Linked DNA regions of Pseudolabrys taiwanensis. The protein of the gene in region 2 interacts with the protein of the main gene of each other region in a pairwise test. Links are inferred from orthologs where the notes say so. Each region holds a gene or a part of one and is shown on either strand. Other genes may lie near its edges.

What was found. The genes of interacting proteins can lie anywhere in the genome.
Region 1: the proteins of ligA (region 2) and leuS interact in binary tests that used the Escherichia coli proteins (3 or more experiments, as listed by UniProt). The link is inferred for Pseudolabrys taiwanensis from one-to-one orthologs.

The regions. Positions count from the first base shown.
Region 1 is NZ_CP031417.1:4,017,647-4,025,262, reverse strand. The notes cover bases 2,734-5,913. They hold leuS (leucine--tRNA ligase), read right to left. Parts: upstream 5,592-5,913; coding sequence 2,934-5,591; downstream 2,734-2,933. Other genes in these bases: DW352_RS19080 (DUF2171 domain-containing protein), read left to right, coding at 5,777-5,913; DW352_RS19090 (LPS assembly lipoprotein LptE), read right to left, coding at 2,734-2,803. Outside these bases: holA (DNA polymerase III subunit delta), read right to left, coding at 1-999; DW352_RS19095 (hypothetical protein), read right to left, coding at 1,055-2,086; more of DW352_RS19090, read right to left, coding at 2,267-2,733; more of DW352_RS19080, read left to right, coding at 5,914-6,010; DW352_RS19075 (response regulator), read right to left, coding at 6,020-6,406; DW352_RS19070 (Crp/Fnr family transcriptional regulator), read left to right, coding at 6,569-7,327; DW352_RS19065 (MFS transporter), read right to left, coding at 7,354-7,616.
Region 2 is NZ_CP031417.1:5,338,525-5,345,883, reverse strand. What follows is about bases 1,996-4,918. They hold ligA (NAD-dependent DNA ligase LigA), read right to left. Parts: upstream 4,567-4,918; coding sequence 2,425-4,566; downstream 1,996-2,424. Other genes in these bases: DW352_RS25390 (GIY-YIG nuclease family protein), read left to right, coding at 4,677-4,918; DW352_RS25400 (multidrug effflux MFS transporter), read left to right, coding at 1,996-2,313. Outside these bases: DW352_RS25405 (aminopeptidase P family protein), read left to right, coding at 1-968; more of DW352_RS25400, read left to right, coding at 1,090-1,995; more of DW352_RS25390, read left to right, coding at 4,919-4,952; DNA repair protein RecN, read right to left, coding at 5,136-6,803; DW352_RS25380 (outer membrane protein assembly factor BamD), read right to left, coding at 7,113-7,359. UniProt on the Escherichia coli protein: DNA ligase that catalyzes the formation of phosphodiester linkages between 5'-phosphoryl and 3'-hydroxyl groups in double-stranded DNA using NAD as a coenzyme and as the energy source for the reaction.

The sequences.
Region 1 (7,616 bases), 1.3 Mb from region 2 along the record:
CGATAGCAGCGTGCGCTGTGCGATCGCCTCCGCCAGCACGGCGTTGCGGCGGGCATCGAGCGAGGCCTCGGCGAGCTGCTGCATGGCGCGGACAAGACGCGGCGCGGTCCACAGACGCAAGGCATCGCCGACCAGCTTCTGGCGGCTGAAATGCACTGGCGGCGCGCCCCGCTGCATGGCGAAGTCGACCGAGTCACCGCCATCCACTGCCAGCTTCATCTTGTGCAGGCTGGCGATATGCCGGATCGCCGCTGAGATAATCGCCGCCGGCGACGAGCCTCCGGCGCGCGCCTTGAAGAACTCGCCATCGACATCGGCCGTCTTGCCGGCAAAGGCGGCATCGATCACGCCGTCGAGCGCCAGCGCCGAGGCGTCGGCCACCACCGCCATCACGTCCGCGACCTCGATCCGACTTTGACCCTGCGCATAGAGCGCCAGCTTGCGGATCTCGTTGCGCGACGCGAGGCGATCGCCGCCCAACAGCGACAACAGCGTGGCGCGTGCATCCGGCGCGATCGAAAGACCGGCCGCGCGCATCTCGTCGTCGATCAGCCGCGCCAGATCGCGCTCGTTGTCGACGTAACAGGGCAGCGCCGCCGCAACCTTCGCTTTCTCGCACATCGCGCGCAGCGGCGACGACTTACGCAGGTCGCCGGCCTCGATGATGACGCGGCATTCCGGCGACGGTGCGTTGACCACCATCTCGACCGCCGCGGCGATGTTGCGCGAGCCGGCCTTCACCAGCACGGCGCGGCGGCCGCCGAACAGCGGCACCGTGTGCGCCTCTTCGACCAGCCGCGACGGATTGCCGGACAGGTCCTCGCCCTCGATGCGCACGAAGGCAAACGGATCGTTGGGGTCGTCGACCGACACCTTGACCAGCGCGTCAACGCGCTCGCGCACCAGGCCGGCGTCGGGCCCGTAGACCAGCACGATCGGCAGCGCCGGATCTGGCTTGGCAATGAAACGGTCGATATCGGCGGCTTTGACGGCGGTCATCGGCCGCAAGCTAATCGCCGCGGCAGGCGAGCGCAACGCGGCCGCGCCTGACGTCTCATGCCGGCGCGAGCAGCACCTGCTCGCTGGAGTGGTTGGTTTCGGCGCGGGCGATCCGGTAGCCGGCCTGCGCCGCCAAGGGCGCAAATCCTTCGAGGCCGCGCGGGAACAGCTTGAAGCGGCTGAGCTTCAACATGCGCCGGCGCGCGGCATGGCTGGCCGTCACCGAACCGGCGACAGCCATTACGCCGCCGGCATGCAGGGCGCGCAGGTTCGCGATGATGGCCTCGTCCGTTCCGTACTCGAACAGGCCACCCTCGCTCGACGCCGCGGCGACGGCATTGGCTGCCGTGACCTCGCGCAACAGCGCTTCGAGCGTGGCGGTATCGGTCCAATCGTAGAGACGGTGGTCGAAGGTGATATCCAGTTCGGCCAAAGGCGCGCCGGGTTGCCTCAGCGCCGCGAGCGCGTTGCGGCCGAAGAAAGGGCCGGCATCTTGCTGATCGAGCACGTGAATGACGATCGGCCGGCGCAACAGGGCGTCGTTGCGCCGGCGTAGCATCATCAGGGCATTCAAACTGTCGATCGTAGTGCCACCGGCGATGTTGACGAGGCGCAGCGGCGCGGACGGCGCGCGCTCGAGTGCGGGGACCAGCGCATCGGCCAGAAGTCCGGCGACCTGCTGGGTCCGCAACCGCAACAGCGTAAGGTTGGGGGAGGCTGCGATGCGCCTGTCCGCGGGACTGTCGTAGGACGGCGGCAAATTGTCCGGCCCGAGCTTCATCACATAAGTGCTGATAGCGTCGAGGAACGACGTGTTCTCACCGAACAGCGCCCGCAACAACCGCGAGCGCTTCGCCGCGCGGCGCAGCATCCAACGCAGGATGAATTTCGGAACGTGGCGCCGGCGACGTTCCTCCTCGATCACCGTGCCGAACAAGCGTTCAAGGCTTGCCGCATCGTCCGGCACCGTGAAGCGCGGATCGGTGAGGTCGAGTACCGGCAGCACGAGGCCGTCACGCGTGGCGGCGGTGAGGAGGGGGCGCGGCGGAAGACCGTTGTTGTTTGCCATGTGGGTCGACAGTGGCACCACTCCGCTTTCCGTCACCCTGAGGAGCGAGCGTGCGTGAGCACGCGAGGCTCGAAGGGGCTCTGACTCCCGGAAACGAGAGCAACCGAGATGCTCAGACCCTTCGAGGCTTGGCGCGTTCCGCGCCAAGCACCTCAGGGTGACGGGAGAGGTTGTGTGCGCCGTGCGTATTGCACGGTCTTATGTCCCCGCCGTGAAATACGAGGCGAGGCGATTGCGGATATTCTCCGAGATCACCTTGGCGGCGCGGTTTTCGGCGTCGCGCATGCCGCGGTCGCCGGCGAAGCGCTGCATCTGACCCGGGATGTTGTAGGACACGCGCGCAAAGGTCTGGCTCGTGACCACCGTCTTGCCCGTCGCGATTTCAGTCAGCGTGTAATAAGCGTCGAGACCGTAGTTCTGAATGTCCGGACGGCCGCTGGTGATGTCGACGATGACCTGCTGCAGGCTCGACGACAAATTCACGTTCAGGCGATACAGCGGCGCCGACCCACCGCTACCACCGGTGAGATCGAAGATCAGATTGTTGCGCACCTCGTTCGAGATGCGCGCCAGGCGCGAGCCGGACGGCGCCTTGATGTCCGGCACTTCGACCGAATCCATCTGGGTCTTGATGCCCGGCGCGACGGCGCTGCCGACGGCGGTCTGCTCCGCATACATCGGCTGGAAGCAGCCGGCGGTCAGGCCCGCGAGGCCAATGACGACAATCAATCTCATTGTCATTCCGGCCGAGCGGCAACGCCGCGAGAGCCGGAATCCAGAACGAGGGTCAGACGGCTGCGTCTGGATTCCGGGTTCGTCCGCCTTCGCTTCGCTGCGGCAGACGCCCCGGAATGACAGCAGATGGTTAAGCGACCACATTCACGATCCTCTGCGGGACAACGATGACCTTTTTCGGGCTTTTGCCGTCCAGGGCCTTTTGTACCGCATCGAGCGCCAGAACGGCAGCCTCAATCTCGTCCTTCCCGGCCTCCCGCGGCACGGTCACATCGGCGCGCTTCTTGCCGTTGATCTGCACGGGCAGGGTGATGGTGTTCTCGACCAGGAGGTCGCCCTCGACCTGCGGCCAGGCCTCGGTCGCGACCAGGGTCTTGTGGCCGAGCGTGGCCCAGCACTCCTCGGCGAGGTGGGGCATCATCGGGTGGAAGAGCCGCACCAGGATGTCGCCGGCCTCGCGCAGCGCCCAGGCAAGGTCATCGGCAGGGGCGGTCTCGACCGAGCCGATCCCCTCCGACAGCGCGTTGGCGAATTCGTAGATGTGGGCGACGCAGCGGTTGAAGCGCAGGCGGGCGATGTCGTCGGTGACATTGTTGAGCGCGCGGTGCGCCGCCTTGCGCAACGCCAGCGCCTGCTCCGAGAACTGCGCGGGCCGCGCGGCGACCACCGGCACATTGGCGATCTCGCCGACGAGGCGCCAGAGCCGCTGCACGAAGCGCCAGGCGCCTTGCGCGCCTTCCTCGGTCCAGATCACGTCGCGCTCGGGCGGGGAATCCGACAGCATGAACCAGCGCGCGGTGTCGGCACCGTAAGCGCCGATGATGTCGTCGGGGTCGACCGTGTTCTTTTTCGACTTCGACATCTTTTCGATCGAGCCGATCTCGATCGGTTCGCCGGTCGCCGTCAGCTTGGCCGTGCGCGCGTCACCCATGCCCTCGATGGTGACATTGGCCGGCTCGACCCAGTTGCCGGCCTTGTCGCGATAGGTCTCGTGCACGACCATGCCTTGCGTGAACAAGCCGGCAAAGGGCTCGTCGATATTCACGTGGCCGGTCTTGTGCATCGCGCGGGTGAAGAAGCGCGAATAGAGAAGATGCAAAATCGCGTGCTCGATGCCGCCGATATATTGATCGACCGGCAGCCAGCGATTGGCGACAGCCGGCGTCGTCGGCTCGGCTTCGTTCCACGGATCGGTGAAGCGCGTGAAGTACCAGGACGAGTCGACAAAGGTGTCCATGGTATCGGTCTCGCGCCGCGCCTCGCCCCCGCAGGACGGACACTTCACGTGCTTCCAGGTCGGATGCCGGTCGAGCGGATTGCCCGGCTTGTCGAACGTCACATCGTCCGGGAGCTTCACCGGCAGGTCGGCGACCGGCACCGGCACGACGCCGCACTGCTCGCAGTGAATGATCGGGATCGGGCAGCCCCAGTATCGCTGACGCGAAATGCCCCAGTCGCGCAGGCGATAGTTCACCTGGCGCTGCGCCACCGGTCGATTGCCGCGCGTCGTCGCGGCTAGCGTATTGGCCACCGTGTCGAAAGCCTTCTGCGGCGTCATGCCGTTGAGGTCGACGACATCGTTCTTCGAATTGAACATCGTGCCGTCGCCGTCATACGCGACATCGGTGACGGCGAAAGTCTTCGGGTCCTGGCCTGGCGGCAGCACCACCGGCGTATTACCGAGACCGTACTTGTTGACGAAATCGAGGTCGCGCTGGTCGTGCGCCGGGCAGCCGAAGATGGCGCCTGTGCCGTAGTCCATCAGGATGAAGTTGGCGACATAGACCGGCAGTTTCCAATTCGGATCGAACGGATGCACGGCGCGAATGCCGGTGTCGAAGCCCATCTTCTCGGCAGTATCGATCGCTTCCTGCGCGGTGCCGATCTGCTTGGCCTCGGCGATGAATTCGGCAAGCTTTGGATTCTTCGCTGCCGCTGCCTGCGCCAGCGGATGATCCGGCGCAATGGCCATGAACTTGGCGCCGAACAAGGTGTCCGGCCGCGTGGTGAAGATCTCGAGTTCGGTCTCGCCTGACGGCGTCGTCGCCGTATCGAGCATGAAGCGGACGAGCAGGCCTTCCGACCGACCGATCCAGTTCTTCTGCATCAGCCGAACCTTGTCCGGCCAGCGGTCGAGCGTGTCGAGCGCCTCGAGCAGGTCCTGCGCGTAGTCGCTGATCTTGAAGACCCACTGATAGAGATCGCGCTGCTCGACCAGGGCGCCCGAGCGCCAACCGCGGCCATCGATCACCTGCTCGTTGGCGAGCACGGTGTGGTCGACCGGGTCCCAGTTCACCTTGCGATATTCGCGCGCGACCAGCCCCGCCTTGAGGAAGTCGAGGAACATGCGCTGCTGGTGCTTGTAATAAGTCGGATCGCAGGTCGCGACCTCGCGCGCCCAGTCAAGCGACAGCCCCATCGACTGGAGCTGTTTCTTCATCGCCGCGATGTTGGCGTAGGTCCATTCCTTCGGATGCACCTTGCGGTCGATGGCGGCGTTCTCCGCCGGCATGCCGAAGGCGTCCCAGCCCATCGGGTGCAGCACGGCGTTGCCCATGGCGCGCTTGAAGCGCGCGACCACGTCGCCCATCGTGTAGTTGCGGACGTGGCCCATGTGGATGCGCCCCGACGGGTAGGGGAACATCTCCAGGACATAATATTTCGGGCGCGGATCGTCGTTCTTGGTGGCGAAGATGCCCTGGGCGTCCCAGGCCTTCTGCCAACGGGTCTCCGCCTCGCGGGCGTTATAGCGGTCGGCGCGCTCGTTTTTGCTCGAATCGGCAGTCATTTCCGGCTCTTTTTGCGGCGCCGGGGTGGTCGCATGGAAGCAGCGCTGGGTCAACGGGGACATGCCCTCCCCCCGGGGGCGCCGGCCGGGAGGCCGCCGCGGGCCTCGGCAGGCGCTGCGCCATCAGACGAGGAACGGTCCCGCCCCACCTGGGTTGACTCCGCAGCAACCCAGGGAGCCATTCAATGGTCAATACGCAACAGATCAAGGAACATATGGAAGTCTGCGGATCCGACGGCGCGCATGTCGGTACGGTCGACCACCTCGACGGCGCTCGCATCAAGCTGACGAAGGACGATCCAAAGTCGGGCGGCAAGCATCATCTGATCCCGGTCGACTGGGTCGATGAGATCGACGAGAAAGTGCATCTGAAGAAATCGGCCAAGGATGCGATGGCCCAATGGCAGGCGGCGGCCTGACCGGCGCGATCACTTGCTTAGAAGAGCACGTGCGACGGCTTGTATCAGCAACGCCGTTTCGTACGGCTTGCTCACCACCGGCGCGTGCGGAAATCGTGCCGTGTGCACGTCGTCGCCGCGCACGCCGGTGAGAAAGACGATCGGCGTGCCGCGTTTGGCCAGCGCGTCGGCGACGACCAAGCTGGTCGGCGGCGTGCCGCTCAGCTTGAGATCGAGCACGGCGATGTCGAATGGGGTGCGCTCCAGGGCCGCAAGCGCATCGGTGACGTTGCCCGCGCAGACCACGTCGCCGGCACCCGCCGCTTCGAGGATTTGTTGAATATCGAGCGCAATCAGAAACTCGTCGTCAAGCACAAGACAGCGCTTGCCGTTCAGCACCACGTCAGATTGTGACATCGGGATTCTCGTGCGACCCCGTCCAAGCGGGGCGGGGTCCTTCTCCTACGAATTTCGGAGGGCGGCATTTAAAAATGACATACCGGGCGTGAAATGGCGCAACACCGGCACATTGCCGTATGATATGCGGCTGCCACTCAACAGCAGAGGCATCGACATACGATGGCATTGGGGCCGGGGCGGACAAACGGGCAGGCGACGCCGTGTGAATTTTGCCCGCTGCGTCGCAGACCGAACCTGCGGCCGTTCACGCCGGACGAACTGGCGTTCGTCAAAACGTTCAAGAGCGACGAGTTGCGCATCGAGCCGGGCGAGAGCTTCCTGCGCGAAGGCACACAGAGCGAGTATCTGTACACCGTGCTGTCGGGCTGGGCGTTCCGCTACAAGATGCTCGATGACGGCCGGCGGCAGATCCTCAATTACGCGTTGCCGGCCGACATGGTCGGCCTGCAGGGCACGGTCATGCGTGAGATGGAGCACTCAGTCGAGGCGCTGACGCCGCTGACTTTGTGTGTCTTCCCGCGCAGCAAATTGTGGGACCTTTATTCCCGCTTCCCCTCGCTCGCCTTCGACATCACCTGGCTCGCCGCGCGCGAGGAGCAGCTCATCGACTCGCATCTCGTCAGCCTCGGCCGCCGCACGGCGCTCGAGCGCACGGCCTATCTGCTGCTGCATCTTTATGTGCGTGCCGAGGAAGCCGGCCTCGCCAAGAACAACGCGATCCAGTTTCCCTTCACGCAGCAGCATCTCGCCGACACGCTCGGCATGTCGTTGGTGCACACCAACAAGACGCTCAAGCGTCTGCTCGCCTCGCAGTCGGTGCGCTGGCACAATCGCATGTTTGAAATCATCAACCGCAAGCTCCTGGTCGAGATCGCCGGCGAGGACATGGCCGAAAACAGGCCGCGGCCGTTCATCTGACGGCCCGGCGACCGCGAGCCGATCGCCTACGATTCCGCCAACGCCGCGACGCCCGTGCGCGCATCGAGCCGGTGCGACACGATCGCCAGCACCAGCGCCGCAGCGGCGAGCGCCGTGCCGATCCAGGGCAGCTGGGCATAAGGCAGACCCGCCGTCAGCACCACCTCGCCGATCCACGCGCCGGTCGCATTCCCCAGATTGAAGGCGCCTTGATTGAGAGTCGAAGCGAGATTGGGCGCGCGCGCGGCCTCGATCACCACGCGCATCTGCAACGGCGGCACCAGCGCAA
Region 2 (7,359 bases):
CGAGCGCGGCCGACGCATTGTCGCGCGAAGTCCAAATGCGCGGCGGCAAGCCCGCCGCCGGCGCCGACCCCATCACGTTGATGAAGGCGGTGAAGAACCATGCCGAGATCGCCGGCATGCGCGCCGCCCATATCCGCGACGGCGCGGCGGTGACGCGCTTCCTGGCCTGGCTCGATCGCGAGGCGCCGCGGGGAACGCTCACCGAGATCGACGCGGTGGCGGCGCTGGAGAGCTTCCGCCGCGAGACCGGGCTCTTGAAGGACATATCCTTCCCGACCATTGCCGGCGCCGGTCCGAACGGCGCGATCGTGCACTACCGTGTCACGCGCGAAACCAATCGCAAGCTCGGCGTCAACGAGCTGTTCCTCATCGATTCCGGCGCGCAATACGAGGACGGCACGACCGACATCACCCGCACCGTCGTCATCGGCGAGCCGACCGCCGAGATGCGCGATCGTTTCACGCGCGTGCTCAAAGGCCATATCGGCATCGCCACGGCTGTGTTTCCCGAAAACACCAGCGGCGCGCAGCTCGATCCCTTCGCACGCCACGCGCTGTGGCAGGCGGGGCTCGATTTCGATCACGGCACCGGCCACGGCGTCGGCAGCTATCTATCCGTGCACGAAGGCCCCGCGCGTATCTCGAAGCTCGGACACGTGACGCTTCGGCGCGGCATGATCCTGTCCAACGAGCCCGGCTACTACAAGACAGCCGAGTACGGCATCCGCATCGAGAACCTAGTGCTGGTGATCGCCGCGCCCGAGCCGGCCGGTGCCGAGAAACCACTCAACGCGTTCGAGACGTTGACGCTCGCACCGATCGATCGGCGGCTGATCAACACCCGCATGCTGACGGGCAAGGAGCGCCACTGGCTCGACAGCTACCACGCGCGTGTGCATGAAGTGGTCGGTCCGCTGGTCGACAGCCATACGCAAGCCTGGCTCGCAGCCGCCACGCGGCCGCTGTAAGCCAAATGCTAGTCTTCCGCCCCTCCGACGTCATGGCCGGGCTTGTCCCGGCCATCCACGTCTTCTGACAAAAGAAAGACGTGGATGCCCGGCACAAGGCCGGGCATGACTGAGAATAGGAATGCGCAATACAAAACCATCAACGTCATCTTCGGGCGCCACCAATTGGCGGCTGCTGGCGCTGCTGATGCTGATGACCGGCGTCGGCCCGGCAACGCTCAACATCGTTGTGCCGGCGCTGCCGACATTGGTCAAAGCGCTCGCGACCGACACCGCCACCGTGCAGCTCACGCTGTCGCTCTACCTGTTCAGCTTCGCCACCGCGCAGCTCGTGCTCGGCCCGTTGTCTGATCGTTTCGGCCGCCGGCCGGTGATCCTCGCCGCGCTCGCGCTCAATATGCTGGTGTCGTTCGCCGCGATCGCCGCCAGTTCGATCCACATGCTCATCGTCGCGCGCATCCTGCAGGCGATCGGCGCCTCCGGCGGCGTGGTGATCAGCCGCGCCATAATTCGCGACCTCTACGATCGCGACCGCGCCGCGGGGATGATCGGGCTCGTGACGACGGCGATGGTGATTGCGCCCATGGTGGCGCCGCTGATCGGCGGCCTGCTCGACACCGCGTTCGGCTGGGAAGCGATCTTCGTCGCCATTGCGCTGCTCGCTTCGACCGCGGTGATCTGGGCCTACTTCACCTTGCCGGAAACGCGGCCGGCGGCCGCGCCGCAGTCGCCGGGCCTCCTGATCGACGAATGGCGCAGGCTGCTGCGCCATCCGCGCTTCTACGGTTACGTTCTCATCGGCGCCTTCGGCTCGGCGCCGTTCTTCGTCTTTCTCGGCGGCGCCCCCCACGTCGTGATCACGCTGATGGGGCGCTCGTCAGCCGAGTACGGCCTGTGGTTCGCGGTGATGTCGTTCGGCTATATGAGCGGCAATTTCACGGTTTCGCGGCTGTCGCAGCGCTTCGGCGTCGACGCGCTCATCGTCGCCGGCCTTGTGGTCGAACTCATCGGCTGCGTGGTGACGGTGGCGCTGATCGCCACCTTCAAGAACGCGACGCCGGCTTTGATCTTCCTGCCGCAGCTCGTCGTGAGCTACGGCAACGGCCTGCTGATGGCGAACTCGATCTCGGGCGCAATCAGCATCCGGCCGCAGGCGGCGGGCAGCGCCTCCGGCATGGCCGGCTTTGTGCAAATGTCCGTCGGCGCCGCCTCGACGCAGATCGTATCGTTCTTGCTCGTCGGCGCGGCAACCGGCTTGCCGATGGCCTGGATGGCGGTCGCAGCGATCTCGCTTGGCTGCGTGGCCTATGTCGCGCTGGTGCGGACGCCGATGCGACGCGAATAGATACTCGTCATTCCGGGGCGCGAGCGCTTGCGAGCGAACCCGGAATCCAGACAGAGGCTCGGTGCTCGTTTCTGGATTCCGGGTTCGGCCCTTCGGGCCGCCCCGGAATGACTAGGAGATCAACTTCAACCACTCGTCTTCGGTGAGCACCTGCACGCCGTGCTTCTTGGCTTCCGCGAGCTTGGAGCCCGCGCCGGGGCCGGCGACGACATAATCGGTCTTCTTCGAGACCGAGCCCGCCGCCTTGGCGCCCAGACGCTCGGCCATAGCCTTGGCCTCCTCGCGCGTCATCTTCTCGAGCGAGCCGGTGAACACCACCGTCTTGCCGGCGACGGCCGTGTCCTTCTTCGGCCGCTCGGCGTCGAGGATCGTCACCTGCTTGGTCAGCCGTTCGACGATGCCTCGGTTGTGGCTCTCGCCGAAATAGGCCTTCACCGCCTGGATCACCGTGTCGCCGATCTGGTCGAGCGCATCCATCTCGGCAATCGCTTCTTCGTCGTCCTTGGCGATCTTCAGGCAGGCGTCGTGGAAGGCATCCCATGAGCCATAGCCGCGCGCGAGGGCGAGCGCCGTCGTCTCGCCGACGTGACGGATGCCGAGCGCGTAGATGAAGCGATCAAGCCCGATCTCGCGGCGCGCATTGATCGAGTCGAACAGATTCTTGACCGAGGTCTCGCCGTAGCCTTCGATCTCTTCCAGCTTCAGCTTGGTGTTGCGCGCCTGCAGCGTGAAGATGTCAGCCGGCTCCTTCACCCAGCCCTGGTCGAAGAAGTATTCGATCTGCTTCTCGCCCAGGCCGTCGATGTCGAAGGCGCGGCGCGACACGAACAGCATCAGATGCTGTATCTTCTGGAACGGACAGGCGAACTCGCCGGTGCAACGGGCGCGCGCGCCCTCCTCGCCGGTCGCCGTTTCCTCGCGCACCACGTCGGTATGCAGCGGACACGGGCACTTCTTGCGAAAGTGATACTCCTTGGCATCCTTCGGTCGCTTGTCGAGGACGACATCGACCACCTGCGGGATCACGTCGCCGGCACGCTGCACGACCACGGTATCGCCGATGCGGATGTCGCGGCCCTCGCGCAGCACCTCGCCCTTGCCGCCGATGCCTTTGATGTAGTCTTCGTTGTGCAGCGTCACGTTCTGTACGATGACGCCGCCGACGCCGACCGGCTCGAGCTTGCCGACCGGCGTCAGCGCGCCGGTGCGGCCGACCTGGATCTCGATATCCTTGAGCACGGTGAGCGCGCGCTCGGCCGGAAACTTGTGTGCGATCGCCCAGCGCGGCGTGCGCGAGATGAAGCCGAGCCGCCCCTGCCAATCGATGCGGTCGACTTTGTAGACGACGCCGTCGATGTCGTAGTCGAGGTGCGAACGCTGCTCCTCGATCTTGCGGTGGAAGGCGACAAGTTCCTCGACTGAATGGCAGAGCTTGGTCAGCGGATTGGTAGTGAAGCCGCAACTCTCGAACCATTTGATCATGCCGTGCTGCGTATCGGCGGGCATGTCGCTCATCTCGCCCCAAGCGTAAGCGAAGAAACCGAGCGGACGCGACGCGGTGACGTTCGGGTCCTTCTGCCGCAACGAGCCGGCGGCGGAGTTCCGCGGATTGGCGAATATCTGTTCGCCGGCCGCCTTCTGCCGCTCGTTGAGCTTCAGGAAGTCGGCCTTGGTCATGTAGACCTCGCCGCGCACTTCCGTGATCTTCGGTATGTCCCTGCCCTTGAGCTTATGCGGCACATCCTTGAGCGTGCGGATATTGGCCGTGACGTCCTCGCCTTCGGTGCCGTCGCCGCGCGTCGCCGCCGTGACGAGTTCGCCGTCCTCATAGCGCAGCGACATCGACAGTCCGTCGATCTTCGGCTCGGCGGAGAAGTCGATTTTTGTGTCGTCGCCGAGCTTGAGGAACCGCCGGATGCGGCCGGCGAAATCGAGCACGTCCTGCTCGGCAAACGCATTGTCGAGCGACAGCATCGGCACCGCGTGACGCACCTTGGCGAAGCCACGCGCCGGCGCTGCGCCCACCTTCAGCGATAGCGATTCAAGCGTGCGCAGATCGGGGAAGCGCGCCTCGATGGCGTTGTAGCGCTGGCGCAAGGCGTCGTATTCGGCGTCGGAAACGACCGGCCTGTCTTCCTGATAATAGCGCTTGTCGTGCCCCGCGATCTCGGTTTGCAGTCGCGCATGCTCGGCCTGCGCCTGCTTCTTGGTGAGCAGCTCGACGGGTGTTTTGTCGGTTTTGATTTTGGCCATAGTATTCTTCGTCATTCCAGGGCGCGGCATATTACCCTTAGTCATTCCGGGGCGCGAGCGTAGCGAGCGAACCCGGAATCCAGAGGCGAGCACGGACTCTCATTTTTTACGTGTATCTCCTCGCAAGCCGCAGAGAAGGGACGCTTTATTTAGGCGTTACCCGCGACATCGTCCGCAGAACATATCAGCATAGAGAAAAATTGCTTCCCGGCTTTACCTCAACCTACGACGTCCGTCGGCTGGTGTGGTTTGAGATCTACGACGATCCCACAAACGCCATCGAGCGCGAGAAGCAACTCAAGAAATGGCGTCGAGCTTGGAAAATCGAACTCATCGAGAAAGAGAATCCAGACTGGAAAGACCTCTATCCGGAAATCATACGATAGTGCCCGCTGCTGGATTCCGGGTTCCGGCCTCCGGCCGTCCCCGGAATGACAGCCTCATCCTGTCATTCCGGACGCCGCGCAAGCGGCGATCCGGAATCCAGCAACGCGCGCCCATCCTCGTTTCTGGATTCCGGGTTCGTCCGCCTCGCCCTTCGGGCTTCGGCGGCCGCCCCGGAATGACGGTTACCCCGCCTTCAACAACCGCTCGGCGGCGGCGCGGGCTTCGTTGGTGATCTCGGCGCCGGCGAGCATGCGCGCAATCTCCTCGCGGCGCTTGTCCTCGGCCACCTCGACCACGCGCGTCGCCACGCGCTTGCCCTTCTCCAGCGCGTCCTTGCTGATCACGTAATGGCGGTCGGCGCGCGCCGCCACCTGCGGCGCATGCGTGACCGCCAGCACCTGCACGCCGCGCGCCAGCCGCGCCATGCGCGCGCCGATGGCATCGGCCACCGCGCCGCCGACGCCGGTATCGATCTCGTCGAACACCAGAGTCGGTGCCGAGCCGCGGTCGGCCAGCACCACCTTCAAGGCCAAGAGGAAGCGCGCGAGCTCGCCACCCGAGGCGACCTTCATCAACGGACCGGGCCGCGTGCCGGGGTTGGTCTGCACCCAGAACTCGACGCGATCGATGCCGTTCGGCCCGGCGCTCGCTGGATCGGTATCGACCTTGGTGGTGAACACGGCGCGGTCGAGCTTGAGCGGCTTGAGTTCCGCCGATACGGCCTTATCGAGCGATGTCGCGGCCTTCGCGCGCGCTTTCGACAAGGCTTCCGCGGCCTTGCGATACTCGGCCTCGGTCCTGATCGCGGTCTCTTCGAGTTCCTTCAGGCGATCTTCGCCGGCATCGATGAGCGCGATGTCGTCCTGATACTGCTTGGCCAGAGCGGCGAGATTATCGACCGCGACATTGTATTTGCGACCGCCCGCGCGCAGCGCGAACAGGCGTTCCTCGATGCGCTCCAACTCGGCCGGGTCGTAATCGGCCGCGCGCAACGCGGCTTCGAGCTGCGTGCGCGTGTCCTCGAGCGCGTTGAGCGCGACATCGAGCGCCTTCACCGATGGCTCGACCAGCGACGGGGCCTGCTGCGCGCGGCGCTCGAGACGGCGGATTGCGCCCCACAAAGCCGGCAGCGCCGAGTTGGAGCCGGCGAGCAGATCGTGCGCCTCGCGCAGATCCTCCGCCACCTTCTCCGACTGCATCATCGTCGTGCGGCGTTCGGCGAGCGCGGTCTCCTCGCCCGCTTGCGGGGCGAGCTTGGTCAGCTCGTCAACCGCATGGCGCAGCCAGTCGCCTTCCTGCTTGGCGCGCTCGACCTTGGCGCGGTGCTCGTCGGCTTCGTCCTGCGCGGCGCGACGCGCCTCCCACAGCGCCTCGACCTTGGCCGCGTCGCGCTCGAGCGCACCAAAGGCATCAAGCAGACGGCGGTGCGTTCCGGCATCGACCAAAGCGCGATCGTCGTGCTGGCCATGGATCTCGACCAGGGTTTGGCCGAGTTGCTTGAGCACCTGCACGCTGGCCGGCTGGTCGTTGACAAAGGCGCGCGTGCGCCCGTCGGCAAACTGCACGCGGCGCAAAATCAGTCCGTCTTCGTCGGCGATGTCGTTCGCCTTGAGGAGTGCGCGCGCCGGATGATCGCGGGCGAGTTCGAACACGGCGATCACCTGCCCCTGTTCCTGGCCCTGGCGGACCAGCGCTTGGTCGCCGCGGCCGCCGAGCGCCAGCGCGAAAGAATCGAGCAGGATCGACTTGCCGGCGCCGGTCTCGCCGGTGAGCACGGCAAGGCCACCGGCAAAATCGATGTCGAGCTTGTCGATCAGGACGATGTCGCGGATCGAGAGTCGGGAAAGCATGGCTGCGCGGACGTTCCAATACTGCGTCAGGCCCCGCCTTCACGGCGGGCATCGGCTTGTTGCCGATTCGTGCTCATCATTCATGACGTGAAGGGCGGGCACAAGGCCGAGCGCGGAGCTGTGAACCATCTCCGGTCGTTCCGGACGGCGCATCAGCGGTTTACGCGCGTCGTCGACGCGCTATGGCGCCAATCCCGCATGCAGAGGCAAGCTGAACGGATGTGGCTGGATCCCGGTTCGGGCCGGAGCCCGCCATCGGGCCGCACTTCGCGCGGAGCCGTTAGGCGCGCGCCCCGGAATGACAGGGAACTAGCCCAGCCCGACCCGCTTGAAGGCGCGGCTGATCCAGGAACCCTTGTTCTCGGAAACCTCGCCGCCGCCGTTCTTCACGAGCGCGTAGGCGTGCTTGTACCAGTTGCTGTCGGGGAAATTGTGCCCGAGCACGGCGGCCGCGGTCTGCGCCTCGTCGACGATGCCGAGCGCCATATAAGCCTCGGTCAGGCGCATGAGCGCCTCCTCGACGTGGCGAGTCGTCTGATAGCGGGTGACAACGACT